Regions from separate parts of the Proteiniborus sp. genome, predicted to be linked through region 2. Evidence: a T-box and tRNA genes for the amino acid it is inferred to sense, from the RefSeq annotation. Region 2 holds a T-box; the other holds one or more tRNA genes.
The links. The T-box of region 2 lies ahead of leuS (leucine--tRNA ligase). A T-box ahead of a tRNA ligase gene usually reads a tRNA of that ligase, here a tRNA-Leu.
Positions count from the first base shown of each region.

Region 1: it has a tRNA-Leu gene. The T-box ahead of leuS (leucine--tRNA ligase) is inferred to sense a tRNA for this amino acid. The anticodon was not compared.

Region 1 is NZ_JAWRHZ010000041.1:116,394-133,037, forward strand. It holds gene ABV008_RS08500 (AIR synthase family protein) at 1-117, shown strand, start outside; gene ABV008_RS08505 (N-acetylmuramoyl-L-alanine amidase) at 618-2,672, shown strand; gene ABV008_RS08510 (DUF2179 domain-containing protein) at 2,975-3,496, shown strand; gene ABV008_RS08515 (GerMN domain-containing protein) at 3,575-4,591, shown strand; gene rph (ribonuclease PH) at 4,717-5,490, shown strand; gene ABV008_RS08525 (XTP/dITP diphosphatase) at 5,483-6,118, shown strand; gene ABV008_RS08530 (metallophosphoesterase) at 6,096-6,572, shown strand; tRNA gene ABV008_RS08535 (tRNA-Gly) at 6,702-6,775, shown strand; tRNA gene ABV008_RS08540 (tRNA-Arg) at 6,822-6,898, shown strand; tRNA gene ABV008_RS08545 (tRNA-His) at 6,910-6,986, shown strand; tRNA gene ABV008_RS08550 (tRNA-Lys) at 6,990-7,065, shown strand; tRNA gene ABV008_RS08555 (tRNA-Leu) at 7,076-7,159, shown strand; tRNA gene ABV008_RS08560 (tRNA-Gly) at 7,161-7,235, shown strand; gene ABV008_RS08565 (TetR/AcrR family transcriptional regulator C-terminal domain-containing protein) at 7,569-8,117, shown strand; gene ABV008_RS08570 (radical SAM protein) at 8,135-9,181, opposite strand; gene ABV008_RS08575 (radical SAM/SPASM domain-containing protein) at 9,415-10,755, shown strand; gene ABV008_RS08580 (TVP38/TMEM64 family protein) at 10,877-11,545, shown strand; tRNA gene ABV008_RS08585 (tRNA-Arg) at 11,654-11,730, shown strand; gene ABV008_RS08590 (NAD(P)/FAD-dependent oxidoreductase) at 11,798-13,408, opposite strand; gene ABV008_RS08595 (BaiN/RdsA family NAD(P)/FAD-dependent oxidoreductase) at 13,441-14,679, opposite strand; gene ABV008_RS08600 (asparagine synthase) at 15,021-15,215, shown strand; gene ABV008_RS08605 (hypothetical protein) at 15,408-15,701, shown strand; gene ltaE (low-specificity L-threonine aldolase) at 15,778-16,644, opposite strand, start outside.
Region 2 is NZ_JAWRHZ010000025.1:28,435-45,078, reverse strand. It holds gene mtnA (S-methyl-5-thioribose-1-phosphate isomerase) at 1-279, opposite strand, end outside; gene ABV008_RS04620 (amidohydrolase) at 316-1,599, opposite strand; gene ABV008_RS04615 (hypothetical protein) at 1,806-2,093, opposite strand; gene ABV008_RS04610 (ABC transporter ATP-binding protein) at 2,237-4,096, opposite strand; gene ABV008_RS04605 (ABC transporter ATP-binding protein) at 4,132-5,919, opposite strand; gene ABV008_RS04600 (efflux RND transporter periplasmic adaptor subunit) at 6,946-8,157, shown strand; gene ABV008_RS04595 (efflux RND transporter permease subunit) at 8,172-11,234, shown strand; gene ABV008_RS04590 (Hsp20/alpha crystallin family protein) at 11,575-12,036, shown strand; gene leuS (leucine--tRNA ligase) at 12,121-14,529, opposite strand; T-box leader at 14,786-14,999, opposite strand; gene ABV008_RS04580 (hypothetical protein) at 15,144-15,680, opposite strand; gene ABV008_RS04575 (DUF58 domain-containing protein) at 15,741-16,644, opposite strand, start outside.

The sequences.
Region 1 (16,644 bases), on a different contig from region 2:
GGTGTAAAATCAACAGTAATAGGTGAAATAACAGAAAGAGGTATTTTAGCTGAAATTGATGGAGAATTAAAAGAAATTGATTCACCTGATAGCGATGAATTATATAAAGTGATATGAGTATAAAGAAGCTTAAATAAAATACACACTCACGGTTAGCAGTAGGGCTATACAAATTTATTTGTTCGCTACGCTCACATAAATTTGATGCCCTTTGCATTTGACCTACCATCGATTCACTTCATGAATCGGGTTAGGTCATAATCGGATATGAATAATTCTATAGCTCACTCCAATTAAAAATCCTATAACTTGCAAACTCGCTTCGCTTAAACATGCAAGTTACTTAACGGATTTTTAATTTGCGTTCGCTAAGAATTATAGTCATATCCTGCAAATGTTCGTTTAGTATTTTATTTAAGCTTCTTACTATTGTTAGGTAAAGTATTTTTTCTCTATATTAAAAGATTATTACAAAATCCCAAATCGATTGACATAATATTTCGTGTAATGATATATATATACTATACACAGCTGTGAAAATTGTAGATATATGCGGAATTAGATTTGTGAAAGTATACATAATGACAAAATATTTATGAGGATTTAGGGGGTAAGATATGAAGAAATTAATTGCAGCTTTTTTAGTGTTTGTTATGTTGATGGGAATAGGTGCTAGTACATTAGCTGGCTCGCAAAATTCCATAAAAGTCAGTATTAATGGGAAGAAATTTAGTGTTATGACTGCCAATGTAGTTTTTGACGGAAAACCTATTGAAACTGACATACCTCCAATTGTTATTAACGAGAGAATACTAGTACCAATAAGATCTATCGGAAACCATCTTGGTGCTCAAGTTGATTGGAATCAGCAAAGCAAAGAAGCTATATTAAAAACGTCAAATCAGGAAGTCATTTTGAAGCTAAACAGTCCTATAGTGACAGTAAACGGTGAGAAAAAGGAAATACCGTACGGAGTACCAGCAATATCAGTAAACGATTCAAGAATTATGGTTCCGTTAAGGTTTGTGTCAGAGGTTTTAGGATGTAGAGTCGATTGGGATCAAGAAACACAAACAGGTATTATAACTAATCCTGTAAATGAAATAACAGACATTTCCGTAGAAAATTCTTTAGGAGATAAACCAAAGATTGTTCTAAATACTACTGGAAAAATAGAGTATAGCGAAGACTTTCTTATAGAGCCAGATAGATTGATTATAGATGTCCATGACAGTAAATTGAATATTAGCGATAAGTCTATTGTAGGTTCTAATGGAACTGTTAACATAAAAGTAGACAAGTTTCCAGTAAAAAGTGTAAGAATGGCTCAGTTTTCTAATAATCCGTTAACAGTTAGGGTAGTAATAGATTTAGATAGACAAATCGGATATAGCATAAATTCTTCAGATGACCATAAGCAAGCTACTATTTCTTTTCTAAACAATGTACAAGATATTAGTCTAAAAGAAGTAAGAGGAAGAGAAGCTATAGTTATAAAAAACTCAGATGAATTTAAATATAACATGTTTACACTCTCTAATCCCAATAGAGTAGTTATTGATATTTTAGATTCAAAATTGTGGACAAATAGTTTAGAATTAGATGTAAATACTAAATTCATTAAAAGAGTACGTTCATCACAGTTTAATCCTGATGGCACATATAATAACCATGATAACATAGTAAGAGTAGTCCTCGATATTTGTGGAGATAAAGAAATTCCTAACATTATGATGGAGACAAAGAAAAACACAATAAATATCTTTGTAGACGAGGGAGATTTTAGTAATATTTCTTATTCAAACGAATATGAAAATGGCGGTTTAATCAAAGTATTTGCAGAGGAAGAAACGAAGTATTCTATTAACTATAATGAAAGTAGTAGGCGAATGGAAATAAAAATAGATAAAGATGATGTAGAATTAGAAAAAGGTATAATGACAGTAGATGACGATAATATTTCAAATATTACTGTAGATGAAGATGAAAACTATAAAATAATTTCATTTAAATTTAATAAGAATATAGAATATGAAGTACTTTCAGACTTAGTAGATGACACAATCAAGATATCCTTTAATAAATTAGAAGAAAATAATGGATCTAAGCTTATTGTAATTGATGCAGGACATGGAGGAAAAGACCCAGGAACTATTGCACCTAACTCTAAGATTAAAGAGAAAGATTTAAATTTGAAAGTTGCACTTAAACTTGATAAAAAGCTTAGAGAGCTTGGATTTAGAACAATATTAACTAGAGATAAGGATGAGTTTATAGAACTTTATGAAAGAGCAGGCATTGCAAATAGAAACGAAGCAGATGCATTTATTAGTGTTCACTTTAACTCACATAATAAGAAGGATGTAGCAGGAATACAAACTCTATACTGTCCTGCATTTGACAGTCAAGTAAAGGGAGGAGACAATCATCCATTTGCAAAGGCTATACATGATGCATTGTTATCAGGACTTAATAGGAATGATAAGGGAATAATAAAAAGGTCAGATTTAGTTGTAGTAAGAGAAACAAAAATGGTAGCAGCACTTGCAGAGCTTGGGTTCGTAACTAATCCAGAAGAAGAAAAATTAATCATTACAGATGCTTATCATGAAAAAGCAGCACAAGCAATTGCGAATGGAATAGTGAATTATTTTAATAGCTTGGAAAAATGATAATAATTGAGAATTGAGAATGGAGAATTAATTAAGGATTAAGGTTTAAAAATTAAGAATTCAGGAAAAATCCTTTACCACGTTTATTATGATAGAGAAGGTGTCATTCTGAGCGATAGCGAAGAATCTCATATGGATAACGATAGTGTAGCAGCAGTTTTACTATTATCACCCTAACAGTAGAGGAGGGTCTTAGGTTTGAGATTCTTCTCTAATATATAGGGTGACTTTTTTATTAGATATTGATAATTATTATAAATAGGGTATTATATATAAAAGAGTACAAAGTTAGGAGGAAGTATATGGAGGCTGTTTTAGGATATCTATTTATTTTTGGAGCTAGAATTTTAGACGTTTCTATGTCTACTATTAGAATGCTTATGGTAGTACAAGGAAGAAAAAAGTATGCTGCAATAATAGGTTTTTTCGAAGTTACTATCTATATTGTAGCCTTAGGTAAGGTCGTAAATGGGTTGAGTAATCCAGGTAATTTATTAGCCTACGCATTAGGATTTGCTAGTGGAAATTATATAGGATGCTATATTGAAGAAAAGATTGCATTAGGTAATTTAACTGCTCAAGTAATATTAAATGAGAGTGATGATAGTATCATTCAGGAATTAAGAAATAACGGCTTTGGAGTTACAGTATTAGTAGGGCAAGGGAAAGAAGGACCTAAAAACATGTTAAACATTACATTGAAAAGAAAAGATTTAGATAAGCTTCATAATTTATTAACTGGTCTTGATAAAGAAGCATTTATCACAGTAAGTTCAACGAAGCTTATTAGAGGTGGATATTTTTCTACAATTAAAAGGAAGTAGAAATAAACAAAATATTCATAGTATCTCCTTAGGGCTAATATACTTTATTAAGTAGTTTTAGCAAAGGGAGGGTAATGGATGTATATCAAAAAGTTGTTGATACTTACCATAGTTCTAGTTTTAGCACTTGGTCTATTTGGGTGTAAAGCAATAGACACAATGAAAGATTTAATAACTAAAGAAGAACCAGAAATAGAAATAATCAGAAGCGATGAAGATGCAAACATTATGGATGACTCAAATTTAAGAAATACAGTTCTTTATTATCAGAACGAAAATGGATACCTAGTACCTGTAAAAAGAAGAATTCCTTGGGAGGAAGGCATAGCAAAAGCTGCACTTACAAATATTATGGATAGTCCGACTATAAGGGAAGATATTAGTAGTATCGGATTAAAACCATTAATTCCTGCAGGAACAGAAATAATAGGAATGTCAATTGATCAAGATACAGGTTTATGCAAGGTTGACTTTAATAGTCAAATCATGAACACTCAGTCAAAAAAAGATGAAGAAAACATGGTAAAAGGAGTTGTCTATACTTTAACTGAGTTTTCAAATATTAATGAAGTGCAGTTTATGGTCGATGGGAAAATTGTATCAGAATTAAAATACGGAACAAAAGTACAAAAGCCTTTGGCTAGGGCTGATATAAATGTGGTAGAAGACATAAGTGATGGGGTTTCAAAAGTAACAGTTTATTATAAAGGAACAAGTAATGGAGAATATGAATACTATGTTCCTGTAACCGTACCTACATCTGCTACTAGTGCAAATGTTTTGACATCTCTTGAAGTCTTGTTTGAGGGAGCACCTGAATTATCAGGTCTGTATACAGACATTCCAGATGGAGTAGAGTTCCAAGGTGTAGAAGTATATAATGGAGTAGCTTATGTAGATATACTTTCATATGACTTCGATATATTATCAGATCAGACAGTATTTAATAAAATGACTAAAAATATAGGCTTAACTCTAAAAGAGTTTCCAGAAATAGAATATGTAGAGATATTATTTGATGGTAAGACAATAGAAGAAGCAGGTTTAGAACTAGAGGCACAAGAGACTGTGCCAACATTTGCAAATGAATATTAAAAGACTACCACCTAGGTGGTAGTTTTTTAATTTATAAACTTATAGAAAAAAAACAAAATCTTTGTTATTATAATGAATAGTGGGAGACAATATTATTTGTAAAAACAATTGAAAGGTGAGTACATATGAGTAGAATAGATGGAAGAAACTATGATGAATTAAGAAAAGCTAGAATTACTAGAAACTATTTAAAACATCCGCAAGGCTCAGTTCTCATTGAAATGGGAGAAACTAAGGTTATTTGCACAGCAATGATAGATGATAGAGTTCCACCATTTATAAAAGGTACTGGTACAGGCTGGATAACTGCTGAATATTCTATGCTTCCTGGCTCAACTGTAACTAGGAAAGTTAGGGAATCTAGCAGAGGTAAGGTGGAAGGCAGAAGTCAAGAGATTCAAAGACTAATAGGTAGAGCACTTAGGTCTGTTGTTGCACTAGAGAATATTGGAGAAAGGACAATTTGGATTGACTGTGATGTAATTCAAGCTGACGGAGGTACTAGAACAGCTTCTATAACAGGTGCTTTTGTAGCACTAGCAGATGCTTTAAATAAATTATATAAAGAAGGAGTTTTGTCTTACATTCCATTAAGAGGTTTTTTATCAGCTGTAAGTGTTGGAGTTGTCAATGAGAAGGCCATGTTAGATTTATGCTATACAGAGGATTCAAGTGCAAAGGTAGATATGAACGTTGTTATGACTGGTAATGGAGAGTTTGTTGAGCTACAAGGTACAGGAGAAAAATCGCCGTTTTCACTTGAAAATTTGAATGAACTAATAGCATTGGCAAAGAAAGGGAATGAAGAACTTATAAAACTTCAGAAAATATCTCTAGGTGAAATAAGTAACTTAATTGGGTCACAAAGACCAGAAAAAGGAGAAACAGAAAATGAGTAAAAAGACTCTCATTGTATCAACTGACAACAATCATAAAATAATGGAAATAAAAGATATTATGAAAGACATGCCTTTTATCATATTATCGAAAACTGAGGCAGGATTTGGAGATATAGAGGTAATAGAGGATGGAAATACTTTAGAGGAAAATGCAACAAAAAAAGCAGTAGAAATAGCAAGAAGAACAAAGGCTATAGTCATTGCAGATGATACTGGACTTTTTGTTGATAAACTTAATGGAGAGCCAGGTGTTTATTCATCTAGATATAGTGGAGAAAATGCAACCTATAGCGATAATAACAAAAAGCTGTTAAAAGAGCTCGAAGGTGTTTCTTTAGAGAAAAGAACTGCAAAGTTTAAAACTGTAATTTCAATAGTCTTAGAGGATAAAAGCATTAAGCTAGTATCAGGAGAATGTAGTGGGAAAATAGGCTTTGAATCAAAAGGTGACAATGGCTTTGGTTATGATCCTTTATTTTTAGTTGATGGATATGAGAAGACTTTTGCGGAGCTAGGAGAAGAAATAAAAAATTCTATTAGTCATAGAGCTAGGGCATTAAGAAACTTGAAAAAAGAGCTTAAAAATATTATTGAGGACGAGGAAAATGAAAATAGCAGTAATAAGTGATACACATGGATATGTAGAACACTGCATAGATGCATTGGTTAAAATTGATGATATTGATTTAATTATACATCTAGGGGATTATTCAAAGGATGTAAAAGCTATCAGAAAAGCTATTGATACTACAATCATTAATGTAAAAGGTAATTGCGACGCCTATGATTTTGAAACTCCAGACGATGAAATTATTGAATTAAAAGGCAAGAAGATATTCTTAACACATGGAGACTTATATAGAGTAAAATATGGGCTAAATGATATATATTATAAGGCTAAAGAAATAAATGCGGATGTAGCATTATTTGGGCATAGCCATACATCAACTTTAATAGAGTATGAAGGAATTCTTTTCTTGAATCCTGGAAGCCCATCTTTACCTAGAGCAGGTACTTCTAAGAGTATAGGATTATTATATATAGATGATAATAATGTCAGAGGAGAGATAATAAATTTTTAGTGACAGGGCGTTAGTTTTTATTAAAGGGAAATATATTCCTATAAGAAAGTATAGAAAAAGTATTGACGAACGTGTTCTGTGGTGATATAATTTATTATTGTCAGTTGAAAATTTATTTGTGTTCGCAATGCGGGTGTTGCTTAGTGGTAGAGCACCGGCTTCCCAAGCCGGTTGTGAGGGTTCGATTCCCTTCACCCGCTCCACAGCTTCACAACTTTAATATCTGTTCTATGACAATGATTACTTTTTGTACCCATAGCTCAGTAGGATAGAGCAACGGCCTTCTAAGCCGTGTGTCCGGGGTTCGAATCCCTGTGGGTACGCCATTAAAATTATGGTGGATATAGCTCAGCTGGTTAGAGCGCCAGATTGTGGCTCTGGAGGCCGTGGGTTCGAATCCCACTATTCACCCCATAAGACCCATTAGCTCAGTCGGCAGAGCACCTGACTTTTAATCAGGGTGTCCCGCGTTCGAGTCGCGGATGGGTCACCATTAAACAAATGCGGGAGTGGCGGAACTGGCAGACGCGCTAGACTTAGGATCTAGTGTCATTGACGTGGGGGTTCAAGTCCTCTCTCCCGCACCATGCGGAAGTGGCTCAGTGGTAGAGCATCGCCTTGCCAAGGCGAGGGTCGCGAGTTCGAATCTCGTCTTCCGCTCCAATAAAAAAGCTAGCATAAATGCTAGCTTTTTTCTATATAATTTTAGTAATGTTGAATAAATAATAGACATACTTTAAATGTCGAAAAGTCAACTATGATGTCTAAATCATAAATATAATGTTAATTTTTATGATTCAAATTGACAAAGTATTACATAAAATATAACATACTATGTAAAGAATATAATATTTCAAATAAAGCACTATTAATATAAAAATATTTAGATAATGAATTGTATTCAAAAACTACTAAAGAAGTCTAATTAAATGAGTAGAAGTAACTTGAATAGTAAGATGCAAGTAAGAGTAATCGCCTCGAAAGGTGGTAGAAAACGTGTCTGATTCATCAATTACAAAACATGCCTTAGCAAACTCTATGAAGGAGCTAATGTTAGAGCGTCCTTTATCAAAAATCAATATTGGAGATATTGTGGAACGTTGTAATTTGAGCAGAAAAAGTTTCTATTACCATTTTAAGGATAAATATGATCTGGTAAACTGGATATACTATACGGAATTTGTATCTAATTTTCAAAGGGGCTCTGATATATTTGGATGGGGGTTACTTGAGAATATTTGTGACTTTTTTTATGAAAATAAGGTTTTCTATTGCAACGCTTTACAGGTAAGAGGACAAAATTCCTTTTATGATTATTTCGGTGAGATTTTATCGCCAATTATTGAGATACACTTTAAGAATATATTTGAAAATGCCGAATATAGAGGTTTCTATGTCACATTTTTTACAGATGCTATTAGAACATCAATTACTAGGTGGCTATTGGAAGGTGCAGAAATACTTCCAAAAGAATATGTAGAGTTAATGAAGTCAGCTGTTACAGGAGTTGCAGTTCAAATTGTGAAAGATATGAATGAGCCATAGTAAAGGTGAACTATCTGTTACAGATAGTTCACCTTTGGCATAATCTGAGATAAAATTTCTGTAAGTTGTGCATCTCGTGTTTTAAAACCAGTAGTTATGTTTTCTTTTGTTGATAAGACTGTTCCATCATAAAGTATTTTAAAGAAGCAAGATTCGGTGGAAATATTACGGTCAACATGAGCTATATCCTCATAAAAGTCTATTAGAAAAATGGGATACTTCTGATTTGTCTTTGCATTTTTGATATATGATGATATTGCCTTCTCGGTTTCTAGGCTGCAATCTGCTGATTTTATTAGAAAAGCAAATGTACAATGTAACTCCATTATCTGTTTTATCCAATTTTCATTTAAGATAATACCAGCATTATTATCATCATATTTTAAATGAACACCAAAGAGGCATTTGTTTTCTAGCAAAATCTTGATTGCCTGACTAAATTCTGATGATATATTGAAGTTGTCAATGCAAATAGAAACAATAGTATTTCCATACTCTCTTAACTTATGAGCATGCTCTTCTGTTAATGAATTTGAATAAGTATAAACTATAAAAGCACATTCAGGATTTTTTCTGAAGACTTCTAACAATTCATCTATATAATCGGCATCGCAGTTTATGAAAAACATGTAACTATATATTCCAATTTTTTTTCCTTGTTGAATAATTTCTGCTATTTCAAGTAAAGTTAATGGGTCTTCAACTTTATTTTGAAAATCAAATACAATGGTCCATGGTATATTATATCCATTGTCTTTTTCATATTCCCTAATTTGTCTTGCGCCATCTGTCCAACTGTTTAACCCAATATTAATTCCAAAATTTTTTATTATATTATGATCCACATTACAAGTAATTCCAGAAATAAGCTCGTAGTATGGGCTATTTTCATTTGCTAGCATTTTTTGAGCAATTCTAAAAAAGTCTTTTTGAAAACGTCCTTTTGCGAAGTAATCTCCTAAATCTGTTAGATTACGAACTGTACGCTTTAAATCTGTTTTAACTCCGTATAATCCTTTATCAACTGCAGATTCTATCATAACTCGTAGTATTTGCTGATGCATTTAGAAGTCACTCCATTCTCTTTTTTAATCTACTATATTCTAACTATAAACTTTTAAATTATTATTGTAAAGGAACAAAAATATTAAATGTGCAAAAAAGTAACAATATTTAAATTTGTGTAAAATTAGGACATTTTAGATTTTTGACCAATGAAATCCTCAAGAAAAGATTTTATAATAGTGTTTAATAGCATAAGTTTTATTTAAGTTTTGAAAAGGGGGAGAAAATTAACATGAGTGAAAAGACGATTATGGAGAATTTGCAGTCATTTGGACTAAAAAAGGTGATTAACTATCTAGACAGCGATCCTGATGAAAATATCCCTAAAATACTGGACTGGGTAGAAAAATTTGACAAAGAAGGTACAGTAAAAGGACAGCTTAAAGCTTTTCGAAATGTAATAGACAACCCAGAAGGAAACTGGTACAAACTTATCAAAAGCCTATGGACAGATGTGGACGATGGAGTAAGAAAAACTATTTTTGAAAACTTCATCATAAATGCTACTATTGTTGGTGGACAAAGGCAAGAAAGAACAAGAAAAGAAAATAAATGCAATGTTCCTTGGGCTATTTTGATGGATCCAACTTCAGCTTGTAATCTACATTGTACTGGATGCTGGGCAGCTGAGTATGGTAATCGTTTAAACATGGATTTAGATACTCTAGATAATATCATTAAACAAGGCAAGGAAATGGGTGTCTATATGTATATTTATTCTGGAGGTGAGCCATTAGTACGTAAAGCAGACATCATCCGTTTATGTGAAAAACACAATGATTGCGCGTTTCTTTCTTTCACTAATGGAACATTGATTGATGAAGCTTTTGCAGATGAAATGCTTCGTGTGAAAAACTTTGTTCCAGCCATTAGTGTTGAAGGCTTTGAAGAGGAAACAGATTTTCGCCGAGGAGAAGGTACTTACAAAGCAGTATTAAAAGCAATGGATATACTTAGAACAAAAAAATTGCCTTTTGGTATCTCCTGTTGCTATACAAGCAAAAACACAGACATTATTGGTAGCGAAGAATACTTTGATAGCATGATAGAAAAAGGCGCGAAGTTTGCATGGTTCTTTACTTACATGCCAGTTGGTAAGGATGCTGTACCAGAACTAATGGCAACAGCTCAGCAGAGAGAGTTTATGTATCATCAGATAAGAAAATTCCGAAATACAAAACCTTTATTTACTATGGACTTCTGGAATGATGGTGAATATGTAAATGGTTGCATTGCTGGTGGACGAAATTATTTGCACATCAATGCTAATGGCGATATTGAACCATGTGCTTTTATCCATTACTCAGATTCAAATATTCGAGATAAGACACTATTAGAGGCATTTAAATCACCACTATTCATGCAATATCATGATAATCAGCCATTTAACTGTAATCACTTACGTCCTTGCCCATTACTAGACAATCCTGGTAGATTAACTGAGATGGTTGAGAAATCTGGAGCTAAATCTACTGATATGCAGAATCCAGAGGATGTACATGACTTAAGCAGTAAATGCAAAGATGCCGCAAGAAACTGGGCGCCTGTTGCAGATAAATTATGGCAAAGATAGATTATTGGAACATGGATTATTAAAACACTCTATTGAATATATTACCAGTAGGGTGTTTTTTTCTGATATTATCATAAAATATTAATAATTAATTAAATTTAACATAATTGAGGTGATGAATTTGAAACAGCTTAATTCAAATACTCAGAAAGCTTTTAGAATATTACCTTTTATTTTTATTGCAGGTGGAGTAATATTGTATCTGATGCATGGGAAAAATATTAGTTCAGAGCAAATATTTAATCTTGCACCACAAAATTATTTTGCTGCAATTATTTATTTACTTGTGATGTATGGTCTTAAATCACTTTCTATTATATTTCCTTTAATAGTGCTCTACATCAGTACTGGTATGATATTACCTTCACATTTAGCTATTATTGTAAATATTGTTGGAATTGTTATTTCTCTATCTATTCCTTATGTAGTAGGGCATTTTTCTAATAGCAAATTAACGAATCAACTTGTTGAGAAATATCCTAAACTAAAACAAGTCAACTCTTTAAGACAGAATAGTGAATGGTTTTTCGTCTTCATAATAAGAATAATTGGTATTTTACCGATGGATATTGTTAGTATGTTTATGGGTTCTATTGGCATATCATACAGGCATTATTTGTCTGCTTCCATTTTAGCTATGTTACCTAATTTGCTAGCTGTAACATTTATTGGAGCAACCATAACCAATCCTAGGTCTCCTGAATTTATTTTATCATGTATTGCTAAATTCACTATTACTGCTATTTCTATTTTAGTTTATAGAAAAACAGTAAACAAGCAAAATAAATAGATTAGATTATTTGGTATAAAGGAAACATTTTATGGGATTATAAGTTTGACGATGTTGCTTTTTTTTGCTATAATCATTTTGTTTGATGAATTTATTATATTATCATATGCGCCATTAGCTCAGCTGGATAGAGTAGCTGACTTCGAATCAGTTGGCCGGGGGTTCGAATCCCTCATGGCGCACCAGAAAAATAGACACTTGCAAAAAAATAACTGTGAGTGTTTTTCTTTTACTCACAGTCTGTTTTTTGTCTTAAAAAGGAGCATACTTTGACATGATTTTTTCTGCAGTCTTAAGGCCATCTACTGCTGAAGACATTATTCCACCTGCATACCCTGCTCCTTCTCCCATTGGATATAAACCATATATATTTGATAAATAGTTTTCATCCCTATTAATTCTAATTGGTGAAGAACTTCTTGTTTCGACACCTGTTAGTATACCATCTGGCATTGCAAATCCCTTAATTATTGTATCAAAGTGAAGAATTGCTTCCCTTATAGTTTCAACTACATAATCTGGCAAACAATTTTTTAGTTCTGTAGAAGTTACATTTGGCTTATAAGTAGGACTAACATTTCCTAGCTGTGTACTAGGTTTGTCAGAAAGAAAATCGCCTATAAGTTGAGCAGGTGCATGATAGTTCCTTCCGGCTATTTCATAGGCAAGCTTCTCCCATTTTCGTTGAAATTCAATACCAGCGAGAGGATGTGAACTACCAAAGTCATCAGGAGTAACGCCTACTAATAAAGCTGAGTTTGCATTTTCTCCATCTCTATTGTGTTTACTCATACCGTTTACGGCAACTTTTTCTTCTTCTGATGCTGCAGCTATTACATAACCACCTGGACACATACAAAATGTGTAAGCAGATCTTCCATTCTCAGAATGATAAACTAGCTTATAATCAGCTGCTCCTAAGCTAGGGTGTCCAGCAAAATTACCATATTGGGCTTTATCTATAAATGCTTGAGGGTGTTCAATCCTTACCCCTATGGAAAAAGGTTTTTGACTTATCGTTACACCTCTTTGATGCAGCACCTGAAAAGTATCCCTAGCACTATGACCTATTCCAAGTAATACTGCTTGGCAATCAAGTGTTTCAGAATCATTTATGATTACACCTTGAATTTTATTATCCTTAATAATAAAATCAGTTACTTTAGCTCTAAACCTTACTGTTCCACCATTATGAATAATTTCTTCTCGAATTTTTTTAATCACGGATTTCAGTAAGTCAGTACCTATATGAGGCTTATTTGAGTATAATATTTCTTCTGGTGCACCAGCTTTAATAAATTCCTCTAATATTGTCCTACACCTTTTATCATTTATTAGGGTTGTTAATTTACCATCTGAAAATGAACCTGCTCCACCTTCACCAAACTGTACATTGCTTTCAGTGTCAAGAACGCCATTCTTCCAAAAGTTATTTACCTTAAGAGTTCTTGTATCGACATCCTCTCCTCTTTCAAGGATTATGGGGTTATAACCCATTCTTGATAGAAATAATCCAGCAATAAGACCTGTAGGCCCCATCCCTATGATAACAGGAGGATGTGACATTTTTTCAGCACTTAGGGGAACACCTTCATAGGACATATCTGGAGTTTCTGTTACTCCTTTTTTACTATATTTTTTTAATATTTTTTGTTCATTATTCAAATTGACGTCAATGGTATAGATGAAATAAATCACATCTTTTTTTCTGGCATCAACAGATTTCTTGAATATTTTATAACCTATAAGTTCTTTTTCTGTGATATTGAGTTTTGAAATTATTTCTTTTCGCAAAGCTTCTGTTTCTTCTTGATGAGTTTTAGCTTTGTTTATATTAATTTTTATATTTGTAAGCCTAAGCATCTATTCTCCTCCTGTTTCTGTATGGGACTATATTAAATAGCAGCATTGCGTCCTGCAATAAATCCTGATGACCAAGCCCACTGAAGATTAAATCCACCACATTGTCCATCTATATCTATTATTTCACCTGCAAAATACAAGCCTTTTACAATTTTAGATTCCATAGTGTTCTGGTCAATCTCCTTTGTGTCAACACCGCCTGCTGTAACTTGTGCACTAGGCCAACTCTTAGTTCCCTTTATTTTAAATCTCCAATCTGTCAGTATATTGAGGATTTTTTCAAGCTCTTTTTTAGTAAGGTTAGCAACAGGGCACTTTAAATCATGAATTTCTGCCTCTTTCAGTAAAACAGGGATAAGTCTTTTATTTACAAGACCAACCATGCTGAATTCTACTGTCTTCATTGGATTATTTTCAAAACGTGATACTAGAAGTTTTTTTAACTCTTCTTTTGACATTGTATCCATAATAGTTATTTTTAATATAGGTTCTTTATTATCGTGTAGAAGTTCTCCAGCTTTCCTGCTGATTTGAAAAATAGGAGGACCTGAAACACCATAATTTCCAAAAAGAATGTCTCCCCTATCTTTTGCCAATGATTTATCCTTATATAAAACTTCAGCAGTTCCTACAAACTTTACTCCTTCGATTTGCTTGAAAAATGTTCCATCAAGCTTTAACTGAACAAGGCCAGGAAATATGTCTATAATGGTGTGTCCTAATTTTTTTACCAAATCAAATCCATTTCCATCTGAACCAGTAGAAGGCATAGCTTTACCACCAGTAGCAATGATTACCTTATCCCCTTGAAATGTTGAACCATCTTCTAATATAATATTAAATTTACCTTTATTGCTTTTAATATTTTTGACATAAGCATTGCAAATAACATTAACGCCTATTTCATTTAGTTCATATAAAAATACATCTAAAAAACTTGAGGCCTGATCGGACATAGGAAAGACTTTACCAAACTCCTCAATTTTTGGAGCTATTCCAATTTTACTAAAAAAATTAATTGTTTCATTTACATTAAAATTAGATAGTGCGCTGTATGCAAACTTAGGATTACTTCCGTGATAATATGATATATCTGCATTTACGTTGGTGAAATTACATCGCCCATTCCCAGTAGCTAATATCTTTTTTCCGATTCGAGGGTTTCTCTCTAGTATTGTTACATCAGCTCCTTGTTTCCTTGCAGAAATAGCTGCCAATATACCAGAGGCTCCACCTCCTACAATAATTACATGTTTTTTTACCTTAGCCATATCATTCTACCTTTCTCATAAAATCATTTTCCAGTAAAGTTCTTAAGTTATTATATATCATTTGCATTATTGAGTAAAGATACTTGCTGTGTTTAAGCTTATCGCCTGCAATAGTTATTTAAAACATTTTTTGCAATTTAAATTGTTCTTCAGGAATAGTAAAAACAACATGTCTATGCTTACACCTTTTGCTCATATTTTATTGCTAGTATTTTCTGTTTTGCAGCAGGTTTTTATTTTAGAATAGATTGACAAAATCAATTGGATAATTTAAGTATATATAGAATCTCAAATTGAGATAATAATCTAGAATCTATCTATATTATATGAGGAGGGTTAATATGGTACGAGAAGGGTTGATACCTACATTATTAGGAACAGCAGTTACTGGTGTAGCCTTAGCAACAAGGATTCCAGATGTTAAAAAAAGAGGAATACAAAGAAATGAAATTGGCACTATGATTGCGACAGGTTTAGTAGGTTTTGGATTAGCCCATATAGTATTAGGAAGTATAGACCTGATTCAAGAAAGATAGATTTAGCAGGGGTATTAAACCCTTGCTTTTTTATTTTGCTTTTTTCTAAAATTAGAAGAACTTCCGGACAAATTTTGCATATTAAATAGTATAAACTATATACTTATAGAGTTCCTGTATTAATAAAAATAAGAAAAGAAGCTAGAATTAAAAAATAAAACTATATGGATTTAAAGGGATGGAGAGTTGAAAATGTATAATAATTTTATGTCATCTGAAACACTAGGAACTTTTGCTGGGCTTGTAGCTGCAGTAAGTATCATAGTACAGTTTACAAAGTCAATAGTTAAAAATAAGTTCGGTGATGCTTATGTTAGATTGTATACTTTTGCAATAGCATTAATATTGACTTTTATATTTGCTAGATTAGGTCAAGGCATTCAAGGAATTGCGCTTACAGTTGTAAATGCAATATTAGTAAGCATTGCTTCAATAGGGAGTTACGAGATAATATCAGATCCTAAAGCAAGAAAAAGAAAAATTTAATGAAATAAATAGGCTGTGAGTTATCTCACAGTCTATTTAAAGGAGTGCAAAGATTTGCTAAGTTACTATTTCATAGCTATATCAAGACCTTTTTAATCAAAGACATAGTATAGTCAATGTCATCTTTAGATATATATTTATGAGTAACAAATCTAATTCTACTACTATTAATATCTGACACCAGTATACCTTCCTCTTTTAACTTACTAACAAGACTATAGCTATCATATTTAGATGTAGTTATATCCATCATTAAGATATTTGATTGTACATTATCAACATTGACTTCGATTCCGCTTATATCTTTAAGACCTTTTGCTAAGAGTTTTGCGTTTTCATGATCTTCAGAAAGTCTTTCAATCATATTTGTCAAAGCTACAACACCGGCAGCGGCTAAGATGCCAGCTTGTCTCATGCCACCACCTAGCATTTTTCTAAACCTTCTAGCTTTGTTTATAAATTCTTTACTACCTGCAAGCATTGAACCTACTGGAGCACACAATCCTTTAGATAAACAGAACATTATGCTGTCACAGTATTTTGCTATCTCTTTTACATCACAACCTAATGCAGTGCTTGCATTAAAGATTCTTGCTCCATCTAAATGCACTGGTAGACTATGCTTTTTAGCTAAATCAAAAATTTCTTTCATTGATTCTGGAGGAACAACAATACCTCCTGCCATATTATGAGTATTTTCTAAACAAATAAGTCCAGTTTGAGGATGATGGATATCGCCATCAGCAACAATAGCCTTTTCCACACTACTTGCACTCATTATTCCATTATGGCCTTTTACGATACGTACCTGAACTCCAGACAGAAAAGCAATTCCACCAACCTCATAATTATATATATGAGATTTTTCTTCTAGAATTACTTCGTTGCCCCTTTGAGTATGACATAGCACTGCCAATTGATTTCCCATTGTTCCTGATGGAAC
Region 2 (16,644 bases):
ATTTAATACTTCTAATGCTTCTTCTGTCTTTTCGATAAAGCTTTCTTTATTGTCATTTAAAAATTCTTTTGCTGCCAATACTACTCCATATGCTGCAGTTGCTCCTATGGCAGGTGCTCCCCTAACAATCATATCCTTAATAGCAAATTCTACTTCTTTATATGTTTTACACTCAAATATTTCGTATGTAATTGGAATCTTTCTTTGGTCTATTAGGTAAAGAATATCATTTTTAAATTCAATTGCTTTTATTGCTTTTATTATTTTTACTTCTTTCATGTGTAATTCCTCTCCTTATCTAAACAACTAAGAAAATTATTTTATTAAGCTCTTTGCACATCTTTCTGCATTAAAAATAACTTTTTCTAAGTCAACTGTCTTAAGCTCATAGTTTTCCATTAGTACTTTCCCATCAACTATAACTGTCTCTACATCTGATGCTTGGGCTGAATACGCCAATGATGCAACTAAATTGTATCTTGGATAAAAATGTGGTTTATTTAAGTCAATAATAATTATATCTGCTTTTTTCCCTACTTCTATTGTGCCTACTTCTTTGTCTATACCTAAGGCCTTTGCACCGTTGAAAGTAGCCATTTCAACAGCAGTTGTAGCTGGTATTGAAGTAGTATCTCCTTTTAGAGCCTTATTTACTAGAGCAGCTAAATTGATTTCTTCGAACATGTTTAAGTTGTTATTGCTTGCCGAACCGTCCGTTCCAAGTGCTACATTTACTCCTTTTTTAAGCATATCTTCTACCCTTGCAAATCCATTTCCTAGTTTAAGATTACTACCAGGGTTATTTGCTACACTCACTTTCTTTTCAGCTAATATTTCTATGTCCTCGTCTGACAAATGCACACAATGTGCAGCTAATGTGGGTAGTTCAAAAAGACCTAAGTCATTAACATGCTTTATAGGAGACTTCCCTCGTAAGCTATAGCTATCTTCTATTTCTTTTTTACTTTCTGACAAATGTATATGTATTCCCATTCTTTTTTCTGATGCCATATCTATTACTTTGCTTAAAAATGAAGGCCCACAGGAATAAGGTGCATGAGGACCTGCCATCACTGTTATTCTTCCATCAGCTTTCCCATGCCAGTTATCGAAGTATGCCTTAGCATTTTTTATCTTCTTATCTTGATCTCCACTTTCAGACATACCTATTGACAAGCTTGCTCTTATGCCCGTTTCTTCTACCGCTTTAGCTACCTCATCCATAAAGAAGTACATGTCTGCAAATGAAGTTACACCTGACTTAATCATCTCTACTATACTTAACAAAGAACCCCAATAAACATGCTCTGGTATTAGTTTTTCTTCAAGAGGCATTATTCTTTCGGTTAGCCATGGCCAGAATGGTAAGTCATCTGCATAGTTTCTAAAAAGAGACATAGCTATGTGAGTATGTGAATTTACTAAACCTGGCATAGCTAGTTTGTTTGCACCATCTATAATTTTGTCTGCCTCAAAATCAGCTGGAGCTAACCCTACGCTTTTGATTATTCCGTTTTCTATGGTTATGCTGGCATTGCCCATGAGTTCAACTTCTTCTCCCATAGTAAGAACTGAAGTATTCTTAATTAAAATCTTCATTTTTTTCCTCCTTATTTATTACCTATATAATTTAGCAATATATATTTTGCTAGTTATGTCTTTATTAATTTAATACATTCTATATTAAATTATATCTGAAAACAAACAAAAATATAAGATAGCTATTTATTTAGCTATCTTATTTAAAATTTACAATATTCATTTTCAAATTCATTAGAATGAACTTCTTTAATTTTTAGGTTAGATTAATGAAAGGTTGAATTTATTGTGTCTTGAAGTAAGTCTCTGATGCTATTGGCAGTAAAATCCTTTACATCAACCCATCCATCAGAAGAATTATTGCTTTTACTTCTACCATTATTATAAATATACCCTTCTCCTCCTTCATTAAACCCTTTTGCTACAAGCTTATGTGTGTTATTTTCTGATAAATAATAGGAATATTCATTATTATCATCTTTCACTTCTACAATATTATTAAAGGAATTTAGGATTGCTCTTTTTTCTTTTAAAGTCACAAAGAACATTCTCATAAAAATACAGCCTCCTTGGTAAATATATTTAGTTCAATATACCCTAAATAATATTCTACCTAAAGTGAGGCTGTTTTATGCTATTTAGTTGACGCAATAGAAATATACTGCACGGTTTCAAATAAGGGTTACTCAATTATATTTTAGCCTTTAAGAATTTTAGCGTTCTGCTCTTCTATGAACTGATTAGTATATAGTCTATAGTAGTATCCCTTTTTCTGTAATAGCTTATGATGATTTCCTTCTTCTAATATCTTTCCATCCTTTATTACAAGAATTCTATCTGCTGTGCGTATTGTAGAAAGTCTGTGGGCTATAATAAAGCTAGTTCTTCCTTTTAATACCTTGTGTATAGCATCTTGTATTTTTTGCTCTGCTTCTGTATCGATTGATGAGGTAGCTTCGTCTAATACAAATATCCTTGGATTAGCAAGTACTGCTCTAGCAAATGAAATTAGCTGCTTCTCACCTGTAGATAGCTTACCTCCACCTTCTCCAACTTCAGTGTCATAGCCTTTTTCTAGCTTTTTGATAAAGTCGTGAGCATTTACTAGCTTTGCTGCCCTTATTATATCTAACTCACTAGCATCTAGATTACCATATCTTATATTATCCTTTATAGTTCCACTAAATAAGTGAGGTCCTTGCAACACATAGCCTAAATTAGAGTGTAGCCAAAGTAATGGCATCTTTTTATAATCAATACCATCTATTAATATTTGACCCTTTGTAGGTTCATAAAATCTACAAGCTAAATTAACTATTGTGCTTTTACCTGAACCAGTTTCTCCTACTAAAGCTATAGTTTCTCCTGCTTTTATATGCAAATTAAAGTTTTCTAACACCTTTTCGCCTGTGTTATAAGCAAATGTGACATCATTAAATATTATATCTCCTTTTATTTCTGGCCATTTGTCTTTATTTGGATTTAATGAACTTCCATATTCTTTTATTACATCTTCATTATCCTTTATTTCAAGCTCAGTATCTATCATAGACATAACCCTTTCAGCAGAAGCCTGTGCTGATTGCAATTCTGCAAAAACACGTGCTACCTCTCTGACAGGCTCAAAGAACTGTACTGTATATGATATGAAGGCTACTAATGTACCATAACTAATAGCTTCTAAGAACACGCTCTCTCCACCATACCAAATTGCTAAACCAGTTCCTATTGAAGAAAGAATCAATACTACTGGCTGAAATAATGATGAAAACACTGCTGCTCGTATAGAGTTGGCCTTCATGTTTGTAGTCAATTCAATAAACTCATTTAGATTTTCTTCTTCTCTAACTAGAGTTTTTGTAGTTCTAGCACCCATTATTCCTTCGTTGAAAGCACCAGTAATACGTGAATTTATTTTTCTAGTTTGTCTATGTGCTTTTAAAATTTTATTTTGGAAATACATACTTACTACTGCTAGTATTGGCATCACTAATAGCACAAGTAATGCGAGCTTCCAGTTTAGAGAAAACATTACAATGGTCATAACGATCATTAGAACAAATCCCCAAACCATGTCAACAATACCCCATGCAATAGTATCTCCTAGTCTCTGCACATCTGATGTCATACGAGCCATTATCCATCCTACAGGAGTAGTATCGTAGTATGAGAATGATAACTCTTGTAAGTGTTTAAAGCCCTTTCTTCTAATAATATAAACAAGTCCGGTTTCCACTTTCCCAGCTATAGCTATGAAAAATCCTATTGTAAATACCTGAATCACAATTAGAAGAAAATAAGCTATTCCAAAAATTATAATTCCATCAATATATATATCATTAAAAATTGTAATTCCTTTAAGATTGTTTTCTACTACATAATTATCAACTATAAATCTTGTCATTAGTGGAAAAATTGCATCTGTAACTGCTAAGCTCACCATTAAAAAACATAATATTATTAATTGCTTTTTTAATGGCTTTGCATAAGAAAAAATTTTTTTCCACAGTTTTAAGTCAAATTTACTATTATAATCTTGTTCTTGAAAAGAACTCATTTATTACACCACCTTTTTCGTCGAAACCTCTATGTCTAAACTGTTTTAGTCCCTATTAAAAGCTCTTCCTCCAAGGAATTCTGGATTTCCCAAATACGTCTGTATAATCCTTGTTGTGCAACTAGCTCTTCATGAGTACCTGATTGCACTAGCTCTCCACCATCTAACACGAGTATAATATCTGCCTCTGATAGTGTTGAAATTCTATGGGAAATTATAAATGTTGTCGTATTTTCCTTCCTTGTTTTTAAAGCCTTTCTTATGTTTGCATCAGTTTCAGTGTCTACTGCACTAAGGGAATCATCAAATACAAGAACTGGATAGTCATTTATTATAGTTCTAGCTATGGCTACTCTTTGCTTTTGTCCTCCCGAAAGAGTAACTCCACGTTCTCCTACTAATGTGTCATAGCCTTTTTCAAAATCTAATATTACATCATGAATGGAAGCCATTTGTGCTGCTTCAAAAACCTGAGAGTCAGGAGCATCCTTCCATGCAATTCTAATATTATCTTTGATATTCTTTGAATATAAAAAAGGCTCTTGTAGAATTATGCCTACATTTTTCCTAATCCATTTTTTATCTATTTCCTTAAGCTCTATGCCGTCAATCTTAATAGAACCACTCTGATAATCATAAAGCCTTCCTAGAAGATGAATTAAAGTAGATTTACCAGAGCCTGTAGGTCCTAATATAGCCACTGTTTGCCCTTGCTTTACTTTAAAGGATACATTCTTTAGAATAGGTCTATCTTTTTCATATTCAAAACAGACATCCTTGAACTCTATATCTCCTTTTATTTCAGGCTTTAGTTGATTCTCATCAGTAATTTCCAAAGGTTCATCTAATATTTCTGCAATTCTCTTCAAGGAAACTATCATTTTCCCGAAATCTGCTAGAATTCTACCCATTTGTCTTATTGGCCATAGCAGCATTCCTTCATAAGTAGTGAATACTACTAATGTACCTAAAGATAATTCTCCTGTAGCAGCCCAATATGCACCAAATACTAGCACTGCTCCAATTTGTAATAGGCATACCAAATCTGATAATGCCCAATACCAAGCAAGTAATTTAATCAGTCTATAAGTTAAACCTCTATACTCAGTATTCTTTTCATCAAATTTATCTATTTCATATTGTTGACGAGCAAAAGCTCTAACAACTCTTATTCCAGTAAGATTTTCCTGAAGAACATTTGAAAGTCTACCTTCAGCCTCATCTGATTTTTGGAATGCGTCCCTCATTTTTATAAAGAAAACTATTGCTGCAACGAAAATAATAGGAACTACTATCATTGCAATTAAAGTAAGCTTAACATTTAAAGAAAGTAATATACTTAATACAAATGTAACCATAAATATGGCATAACCTATTTCAACAAACTGAACTGCAAGGAATCTCCTTATAGTTTCAATATCCGAAGTACATCTTTGTATTAAATCGCCTGTTTCAGCCTTTACATGGTATTCATAGGATAAATACTGTAAGTGATCGTATACTTCCTCCCTGATATTTTTAGCTATGGACTCAGAAGCTACTGCAGACCATTTACCTCTTAAGTAAGTAAATAGTCCTCTTCCTATAGTTAGAATAATGAGTGCTAAGCTACATATCCAAAGATTTTGAACTAATGTGTTTTTACCACCTATTGAATTTATTATATTTTTTATCCAAATTGGTACGTCCATTGGTTTGTTCCCTATTACTGAGTCAATAGTAAAGCTAATAACTAAAGGTCCTGCCAATGTAAAAGCTGTAGCCAATGCTACGCTTAATATTGCACCAATATATAATAACTTATTACCTTTCATTGATTTCATTAATAATTTTAAACTGTCCATTAATTATTCACCGTCCCTTTGATGTTTTTGTAAATGAATTTGTCAACCCGATTCGAGAATAAAATTCCATTCCATTTTTCTTTTTAATAGCTTTGTCATAATAATTCCTCCTTCTTTATCGCAGTCTCGCAACACAAATTTATTTGTTCGACTACCCTCCATAAATTTGGTCCTAACGGACACACCGATCATAAACTTATAATAAGGTTGGTGCTCGGTGCGTTTGACCTACCATCGATTTTCTGATAGAAGCATTCAGAAAATCGGGTTAGGTCATTTTCCGCAGTCTCGCAACACAAATTTATTTGTTCGCTATCGCTCACATAAATTTGGTGCTCGGTGCGTTTGACCTACCATCGATTTTCTGATAGAAGCGTTCAGAAAATCGGGTTAGGTCATAAAAAAAGCCACAGGATTAATATTTCCTATGGCTTATAGAATACAAGGGTAGTGTAAAATGCAGAAAAGCATCAAAATACCTTATAGACACAAAAAAACCATAGGATAATATGCACACCCTATGGCTATTTTTTCCTGGATTAATGTTAAAAAACTACATCAGTATCTGAGTTGCTTGGGTCGTGCATAAAATTGTCATATTCTTTTTTATTAGTAAAATATTTATTCTGATGCTCATGACACGACCTCCTTCTGAAATATTTATTAACATAATTTAGTATATAAAATAAAGTTGAAAAATACAACTATTTTTCCAATTTGTAATATAAATGTAATATTTGCCAGTATAAATACTAAATATAATAAAATTTTTACATAAGTTTAGATAACTTTTGGGTAACTATAGTGTATTAAAATAATTAATGATTTCTTTTATTAATAGTATGCTCACTTTGCCAAAAATCATACAGTAATTATAACTATCTTATATGCGTGTATGTTAGCAATAAATCTTTTTAAATACCATTTGACATAATATCAATATGATAATACTATTATTATATAAACTAAGATAAATCTGATTAAAGCTTATATGGAGGGGATAAAGTGAAAAAAGTTTTATGCTTTATAATAATACTTTCTCTTGTTTTTTCAATAGGTTGTTCTAGTGAAAATAAAAATAATAACCTAGAAGAAAATATTAGGCCAGTAGTTGTTGAAAAATTAGAAACAAAAACCTTTCCAATACTACTAAATTACATAGGTACTCTACAGTCAAAGGATTTAAAAAAATATAGCTTTAAAAGTAGTGCAAAAATTAAAAGCGTCCATGTTGAAGCAGGTCAATATGTAAAAAAAGGTGATTTACTTATTGAACTAGATACTGCTGATTTAAATAAAGCCGTAGATGTAGCAAAATATCAAATGGATGCTGCTAAAGCAGTGTATGATAAGTCACTAAAGGGTGCAACTCCTGAACAAAAAAAACAAGCAGAATTGACAGTAAAACAGGCTCAAGACGGATATAACTTCGCATTAGACTCTTATAATAAAATACTAGAACTTTATGAGGCAGGAAGCGTTTCGAAACAAAAACTTGATGAAGTAAAATTACAGCTAGATAATTCAGAAAGCTCTTTAAAGCTTGCAAATGAAGGTTTAAACCAAGTAAAAAGCGGTGTCTCTGAGGAAGATAAGAAAGCAGCATTCTCTCAATATGAACAAGCTAAAACTGCATATGAGGCACAGCTTAGCTTGCTAGATGATGCTTCTTTGATATCAGATGCGGACGGATATATAGTCGATATATTATATAAAGAAGGTGAGCTAATACCCCAGGGCTATCCTGCAATAGTTCTTCGTACAGATGAACAAATTATTAGCGTTGGTTTATCGCAACAAGATGTGAAAAAAATAGATATTGGCACTAAAGCATATATAACAATAGATGATATAAATATGCAGGCTCATGTTTCTAACATAAATAGAGCAGTTGATATGGAAACATTGACTTATAAAGTTGAATTAACAATAGAAGACAAAATGTCTAATAAAGATTTTTTATTAGGCTCTATTGTTAATGTAGATTTTCAAATAGGTGAAGAAAAAGGTATATGGATTCCAATAGTAAATGTAATGAGTGATGCAAATGACTATGTTTACATAGTTGAAGATGAACATGTAGTTAGAAAGGATATTAAGATAAAAAGCATCTATGAAGACAAGGTGCTTACAGAAGAACTAAAGCCTGGAGAAAAGCTTATAGTTAAGGGCATGAAAAACGTAAAAGAAGGATATAAAGTCATTGTAGAAGACTAAAGAGGGGTGAGATAATGAAAGGTGTTACTCATTTTTCAGTAAAAAACAGAAGGATTACATTATTTTTAGCCTTAATACTTACTGTTGTTGGTATATATAGCTATTACATAGTTCCAAAACAAGATAATCCAGATGTAGCCCCTTCTGTTGCATTAGTGACAGCCATATATCCTGGCGCCTCACCAGAAGATGTCCAAAAACTAGTTACCACAAAGTTAGAAGATAAGATAGAACAAATTGAAGGTTTTGATAAGGTTGTTTCATATTCTAAAAATAGCCTTTCGATTTTAGTTGTCTATTTAGTTAATGATGCTGATGTAAATAAATCTTGGACTGAATTAATAAATAAAATGAATGAAGCTAAATCTGAACTTCCTGAAGAAGTCACAGATATTAAAGTAAACACTCAGTTAGCAGATACATCTGGAATCATTATTAGTTTCTCTGGTGAAAACTACAGCTATGAACAACTGGCAGCCTATGCAGAAAACATAAAAAATGAATTAACTAAAATAAATGGAGTTTCTAGATTTGAGGTAAATGGAAAACTAGAAAAGGAAATTGTTTTTACAATTGACGTAGCTAAAATAAATCAATTAGATATCTCTTTAGACGAAGTTGTACAGCTATTAAACATACAAAACATGGAGATACCTTCAGGTAGTATAAAAACTGAAAGCTCGAAAATAAATGTTAAAATCCCTGGCTCCTTTAACTCGATTAGTGACATTGAAAACACTATAATTGGCATTTCGAGAGAAACGGGGGCTGAAGTTCGTATAAAGGATATTGGGAAAGTTTCACTTGAGCTAGAAGAAGGTACTCTAAAGTATAAAAAAAATGGTAAAAATGCAGTACTATTAACAGGATATTTTGATGATGATAAAAACATAGTATTAATAGGTAAAGAGGTTAGAAAGACATTAAATGAATTAAAGGAAAGTGTTCCAGAAGATATTATATTTGACGAAGTTTTATTTCAGCCTGAGGATGTAAGTAAAGCAGTTTCTAGCTTTATGAGCAGTTTAATACAAGGAGTAATATTTGTCCTTATTGTAGTTTTTATAGGAATGGGACTCAGAAATGCTTTAGTAGTGTCAACAGCCATACCTTTTTCAATTATCTTAGCATTTATAGCTATGAATCTAATGAAAATTAAGGTTCATCAAATTTCTACTGCTGCCTTAATAATCGCTCTTGGTATGCTGGTAGATAATGCAATAGTAGTCAGTGATGCTATTCAATATTTAATTGATGAAGGCCATGATAAATTATATGCAGTTGTTGAAGGTACCCGTAAATCTATGATACCCATATTTACTTCCACATTAACTACTGTAGCTGCTTTTATTCCCTTACTCTTACTTCCTGGTATGGTTGGTGAGTTTGTATACAGTCTTCCTATGGTAGTAATAATATCTCTTAGTGCTTCATTTTTAGTAGCTATGATAATAACACCTACACTAGCTTATATTTTCTTTAAGCCTTCAAAGAAAAAAGCCTTTTTCCTTGAAAGCCTATATCCTCTTTTTAATAAGATGCTATTATGGGGATTAAAAAAGAAAAAAACTATCATTTCAATATCTTTTGTTGTCTTATTTTTAACAGCATTTTTAACTTATCAAATAGGTCTTCAATTTTTTCCCTATATTGATAAAAATGTTATCTATATAGATATTCAATCTGAAACAGTTGGTAATATAGGAGAAACAGAAAAATTAACTGAAAATATAGAAGAAATATTAATTCAACAAAAAGAAATAATTGACTATACTACTTCAATTGGTGGAGGTTTACCTAAGTTTTATCTAACAGTGACTCCAACTATCCCATCTACAGATCAAGCTCAAATACTATTAAAGCTAGATTTGAAAAAAGGAGGTCGTTTTAAAACTAATGAGAAGTTTGCGAATTATCTACAAGAAACCTTAGAGCATAGTATTGTGGGAGGTACTGCCACAGTTAAGCTATTAGAATATGCAGAGCCAATAGGAGCACCTGTTAGGATAAGGGTATCTGGGGAAAGCCTCGATAGAGTCATAAAAGCAGCAGAAGACCTTCAGACTGAAATCAGAAATATACCTGGTACTATAAATATAAGAGATGATGCTCCTAGAAAAAGCTATGAATATGTTGTAGATATAAATCCTGATATTGCTATGCATCACGGAATTACAAAAATAGATGTCCAAAGGCAGGTCAACATAGCACTGATGGGAGCTAAGGCAACTACCTTTAGAAAAGCTGGCAATGAGTATTCAGTAATAGTAAAAAGTGATATTGATGCTAAAAGTCAATTAGAAAACCTTGCTATTAAATCATCTATAGCAGGAAATAAGGTTCTTCTAAAACAAATAGCTGAAATTAAACTGGGAGCACAAACAGATACTATAACCTCATACAATAAAGATGTTGCTGTTACTGTATATAGTGATGTAAGAGATGGATATAGTTCAGTAGATATACAAAACATCATTGAAAAAGATAAGCTAGAAAATATAAATACCGAAGACGTAATTATTACTTTTGATGGTGAAAGAGAACAGATAATAGATAAGTTCAGTAATGTAGGTTTTTCAGCTGTATTTGCTGTGCTAGCAATTTACATAATACTAATGTTTCAATTTAAATCATTTACAAAACCTATTGTTATACTTATCACTCTCCCTCTATCTCTAATAGGTTCAATAGTTGGTCTATCTGTGTTTAGACAGCCATTGTCCTTTATGGCCTTTTTAGGAATAGTAAGCCTATTTGGAGTAGTAGTAAATAACGCCATACTCTTAATTGAATATATAAACGATGCTAGAAATAGTGGTCATGGCGCAAATGAAGCTTGTATAGATGCAGTAGATAAAAGATTTAGACCTATTATATTAACTACTACAACAACTGTAATTGGTCTAGTTCCCTTAGTACTTTCAGGTAGTCCTATGTTTACACCAATGGCAGTTTCACTGATGAGTGGACTTATGGTATCTACTATATTAACTTTGGTTATCATCCCCGTAGTGTATAGTTTGATGGCTGAGTTTACAGAAAAACGTCATTGCGAAAGGCAAAACAAGACAAGGTAGATTCATAGCTTAACCACTCTGTTACTAAAATGCACCCAAATGTTGATATGCTCCCCTTGTGGTAGACAGAAAACTGTTTATCATAAGGAGGAGCTATTTTTATGGGCAATATACTATTTTTAAAAAATAACATATACCCGCTGTTTCTCTTATTAAGAAAATTTACAAAAAACCAAGTAATTCCAAGTATTATTGAGTTATAAGTAAATATTCCTATTTATTGCCTTATTTATATTATATTTGCCTCTAAATCAAACTTGAATATCATATAAAATATCATATAATATAAATACAAGGTCAAAGAAAGTCAAAGTCAAATAATCTAAAGGAGGTCTTTTATATGTTTAATTTAGTTCCATATAACAGAAAGAATAGAGGCATGGTAAATAGGCCAAGTGACTTCTTTAGTTTTGATAGCTTCAATAACTTTATAGACAGCTTCTTTAATACAGATTTCTTCCCAGCAGCACAAAATTATGGTCAAATGAAGGTTGACATAAAAGAGCAAGAGAATAAATATATCTTAGAAGCTGAACTACCAGGAGCAAATAAAGATGAAATAACAGTAGAGCTTAAAGACGATATGCTTACTATATCCGTAGAAAGAAATGAACAAGTTGAAGAGACTAAAGAAAACTACATTAGAAGGGAACGTAGATATGGTTCTCAATCAAGAAGCTTCTATGTAGAAAATGTAAAAGCTGAAGATATCAAAGCTAATTTTGAAAATGGGATTTTATCAATCTCTCTACCAAAAAAAGAAGTCAAAGCAAATAGCAGTAAAAAAATCGATATAAACTAAAAATCCCCCTTTTTATCGTTATCTATAACATTAAAAGCCCAGCTTGAATCAAGCTGGGCTTTTAATATTGTTTTAGTATTTTAGCTACTTCACAACTATATTAAATATTCTACCTGGTACATATATTTCTTTTATTATATTTTTACCTTCTATTAGACTATATAGTTTTTCATCTCCAGCAAATTTGGCTTTTGCCACTTCTTGAGTTGCATCTGCTGGAATTGATATAGTACCCTTTACTTTACCATTGATTTGAACTGCTATTTCTATTACATCTTCTACTGTTTTAGCTTCATCCCAAGTAGGCCAAGCTTGTTCGTTTAACATTCCGCCAAATCCATTTATATCCCATAGCTCTTCTGTTATGTGTGGAGCAACTGGGTTTAGAAGTGTAAGGAATATTTTAAACTCTGCTTCATTGACTCTTCCTGCACCATTAAATTCATTCAGTAGGCTCATAAGTGCAGCAATGGCTGTATTATATTTCAATGTTTCAAAATCTTCACTTACTTTTTTAATTGTTTTATGAATACTTGTTTCAAGCTCTTTTGAATATTCGTCTCCATCAACTAATAATTCTTGAAGTCTCCATACCCTATCTAAGAATCTTCTACAGCCTTTAACCCCATTTTGAGACCAAGGAACACTCTTTTCAAAATCACCTATAAACATTTCATATAATCTTAAAGTATCTGCGCCAAATTCATTTACTACATCATCTGGATTTATAACATTTCCTCTTGATTTTGACATCTTTTCATTGTTACCTCCAAGTATCATACCATGTGAGGTTCTTTTTTGATATGGTTCTGGACAAGGCACTATACCACAGTCATATAAGAATTTATGCCAAAATCTTGAGTACAATAGATGTAGCGTTGTATGCTCCATTCCACCATTATACCAATCTATTGGTATCCAATAGTCTAAGTTTTCCTTACTTGCAAGTTCTTTATCATTATGAGGGTCAGTATATCTTAAGAAATACCAGGATGAACCTGCCCATTGAGGCATAGTATCTGTTTCTCTTTCAGCATATCCTCCGCATTTAGGACAAGTAGTTTCTACCCAGTCTCTAATATTGGCTAATGGAGACTCACCATTATCTGTAGGCTCATAGCTTTCTACTTCTGGCAATAATACTGGAAGTTGATCCTCTGGTACTGGAACCCAACCACATTTTTCACAATAAACTAAAGGTATAGGCTCTCCCCAATATCTTTGTCTTGAGAATACCCAATCTCTTAACTTATAGTTTGTTTGCCTATGTCCTATTCCTTTTTCTTCTAGCCAATCACTTATTTTTTCTTTTGCTTCCTTTACTGGAAGTCCATTAATGAAATCAGAGTTAACTATTATACCATTCTCAATATCAGTAAATGCTTCCTTTTCTACATTACCTCCTGCTACTACTTCAAGTATAGGAAGCCCAAATTTATTAGCAAATTCCCAGTCTCTAGTATCATGTCCTGGTACAGCCATTATAGCTCCAGTACCATAGGACATAAGTACATAGTCTGATATCCAAATAGGCATTTCCTTATTACTTGCTGGATTTATTGCATTTATTCCTTTAACTTGTACTCCTGTCTTTTCTTTAACTAGTTCAGTTCTTTCAAAATCTGATTTCTTTTGAGCATATTCCCTATATTCTTCGATTTCTTTAAAGTTTTCAATTTTATCTTTTAGTTCGTCTATCAGTGGGTGTTCTGGTGATACAACCATATATGTTGCACCAAACAAGGTATCTGGTCTTGTAGTGTAAACTGTAATTTTCCTACCTCCAGTAATATTAAAATCTACCTCCATACCTTCTGAGCGGCCTATCCAATTTCTCTGCTGTATTTTAACTCTATCTATATAGTCAACTAAATCTAAGTCTTTAATTAGTCTTTCTGCATATTCGGTTATTTTAAGCATCCATTGATTTTTAGTTTTCCTAACTACTTCTCCACCGCAGCGCTCACATCCACCATTGACTACTTCTTCATTAGCAAGACCAACCTTACATTTTGTGCACCAGTTTATGGAAGCTTCTTTCTTATATGCTAGTCCTTTTTCAAATAATTTAAGGAATATCCATTGTGTCCATTTGAAATATTCAGGATCAGTTGTATTTATTTCTCTGGACCAATCAAAGGATAGACCTAAGGATTTTAGCTGCTCCTTAAACCTAGCAACATTTTTCTTTGTTACAATGGTAGGATGAATTTTATTTTGTATTGCATAATTTTCAGTAGGCAACCCAAAAGCATCCCAACCCATTGGATATAAAACATTATATCCTTGCATCCTTCTTTTTCTTGCTACTACATCTAGGGCTGTATATGGTCTAGGATGACCTACGTGAAGCCCTTGTCCTGATGGATAAGGGAATTCTATTAGTGCATAGAATTTTGGCTTTGATTTGTCCTCAGAAGCATAAAATGTTCCTTTCTCATCCCAAATATCATGCCACTTTTTCTCAACTAACTTTGGATTATACTCTTTCATATCTCTCACTCCTCAACACACATAATAATATTTTTGAGTTTTTAATAGAATACTAAACGAACATTTGCAGGACATGACTATAATTCTTAGCGAATGTAAGTAAAAAATCTGTTAAGCAGCTTGCACTATTTAAGCGAAGCGAGTTTGCAAGCTGTAGGATTTTTTGCTGGAATGAGCTTTAGAATTATTCATGGCCGAAACCGTGAGTGTGTATTCTATTAAAAACTCTACAAAAATAAAAAAACCTTTCAACTCATATAGAGACGAAAGGTTCGCGGTACCACTCTAATTGACAGCAAAAACTAACTTACTGTCCACTTAATAACTTTAACGGATTTATCCGATTAGAGCTAATAAACTTCACTCTAATAGCTCAGAGACGAGTTCGAATATGGTTGCTGCCGTTTTTCACCAAGCAACGGCTCTCTAAAAACAACTTATAGCCTACTACTTCTCTTCAAAGCAATTATATTAATTATATGGTATTGTACCAAATTTTATTATATAAAGCAAATGTTTTTTATATTGGGTGAATGGACAAAGTAAATGCAACCTTTGTCCATTCACCTATCTCTAACTCTCTATCTCTATCTCTAACTCTATAGCTTTCCTCTCTATAGCTTTTTATATAAGCTTTCCATCTCTTCTACTAATTTTTTATCTGTCTCCGTATTTCCATATCGACTATTAATATAGATTTCTCTTATTTTATGAATATCATCATCAAAAACTTCTTTTGCTTTTTCATTAATCTCTGAGGAAGAATCTGTTTTCAGAATCTCTATATCCCTTTTTATTAATTTACCCAAAAATCTTCTATAATAATATCTTATTTGTTCACTTAATTCCTTTGGATATTTATCCCTTTTAAATCTCTTTTTCTTGTCTTTGGTCCCTTTGATATTTTCTCTTTCCTCTACATATTCTATTCCTTCATATCTTCCATTTCCTACTTTAATAATTAATCTATAAACAATATAAATAACAACTATGATAACTATTAATCCCAATATTCTCTTAAGTATTGTGAAGTCCCAAACCTGTTCTTCTACTATCTCTTCCAAAGCTTCTATATTTTCTATATTTTCTATATCAAATTCTTCTACTATTTTCTTTGTGTTTTCTGGAGTTTCTTGTTCTCTTTTTATCATCTCAAAAGGTATTTTTATTTTCGTACCTAGCCAATAAAAATGAAAATTATCTCTATCATTTTACTTACTCCTATACTTAATAATATTATTATTTAACTTTTCCAAATGCTCTTCCTCTACAGATACAACTACTGTTCTGCTTACACTTCTGCTTAACAAATTTATAGGCTCTATATAGGTGTCTAGTATTCTAGGTGTAATGAGCACTGCTGTAGTGTAATTACCCTGTCTTTTACTGATATCATTTATTGTAGTCTCAAAGAACAATGGTATTCTGTAGTCTATCTTTCCTAACACTCTAAGCATACTGTCTAAGTGATTCTGCCCTAAGCCCGAGTGATAGAAGTATCCTCTCTCATTAGACGAATCCACATTATATGCATTAGTCGCAAATCCATAAGGAATTTTTAAATCTTCAAACTCCTCCATGACCGCTCTTGCCAAGGATATGACCTTTTCAATCAATTCCTCCTCTGGTGCCTTCCAGCAGGGCTTCATAGTTTCCATATTTAAGACTACAACAACACTATTATCAGTAGTAAAATCAAAATTCTTGACCATCAAATTGCCATATTTAACTGAAGAAGGCCAGTGAATAAATCTTTCAGGTTCATTACCTGTGTATTCCCTTATTCCAATAGTCATGAGGGGATCATCTATTATCCATCTCTTAACAGATACGTCTCCACTTAGTGAGCCAAGAGGAACAACGCTGTTCTCTAGCTTTGTCTTCATTGGAAAAACTATTATTTCTTTTTCCACTGATATTTTTTGTTCCACTGTTTTAAAACCAACAAAGTCTCCTATTTCCAACTCCACATCCCTAATAAAATATCTACCTCTTTTATTTATATGCATTTTATATGTTCTTCTTACTCTTTGATAAGGCATTACAAACAATGTGTAGATATTACTTATCTTATTAAAGCCCTTTGGGAATTTTTCATATACCTTTAAGAATGAA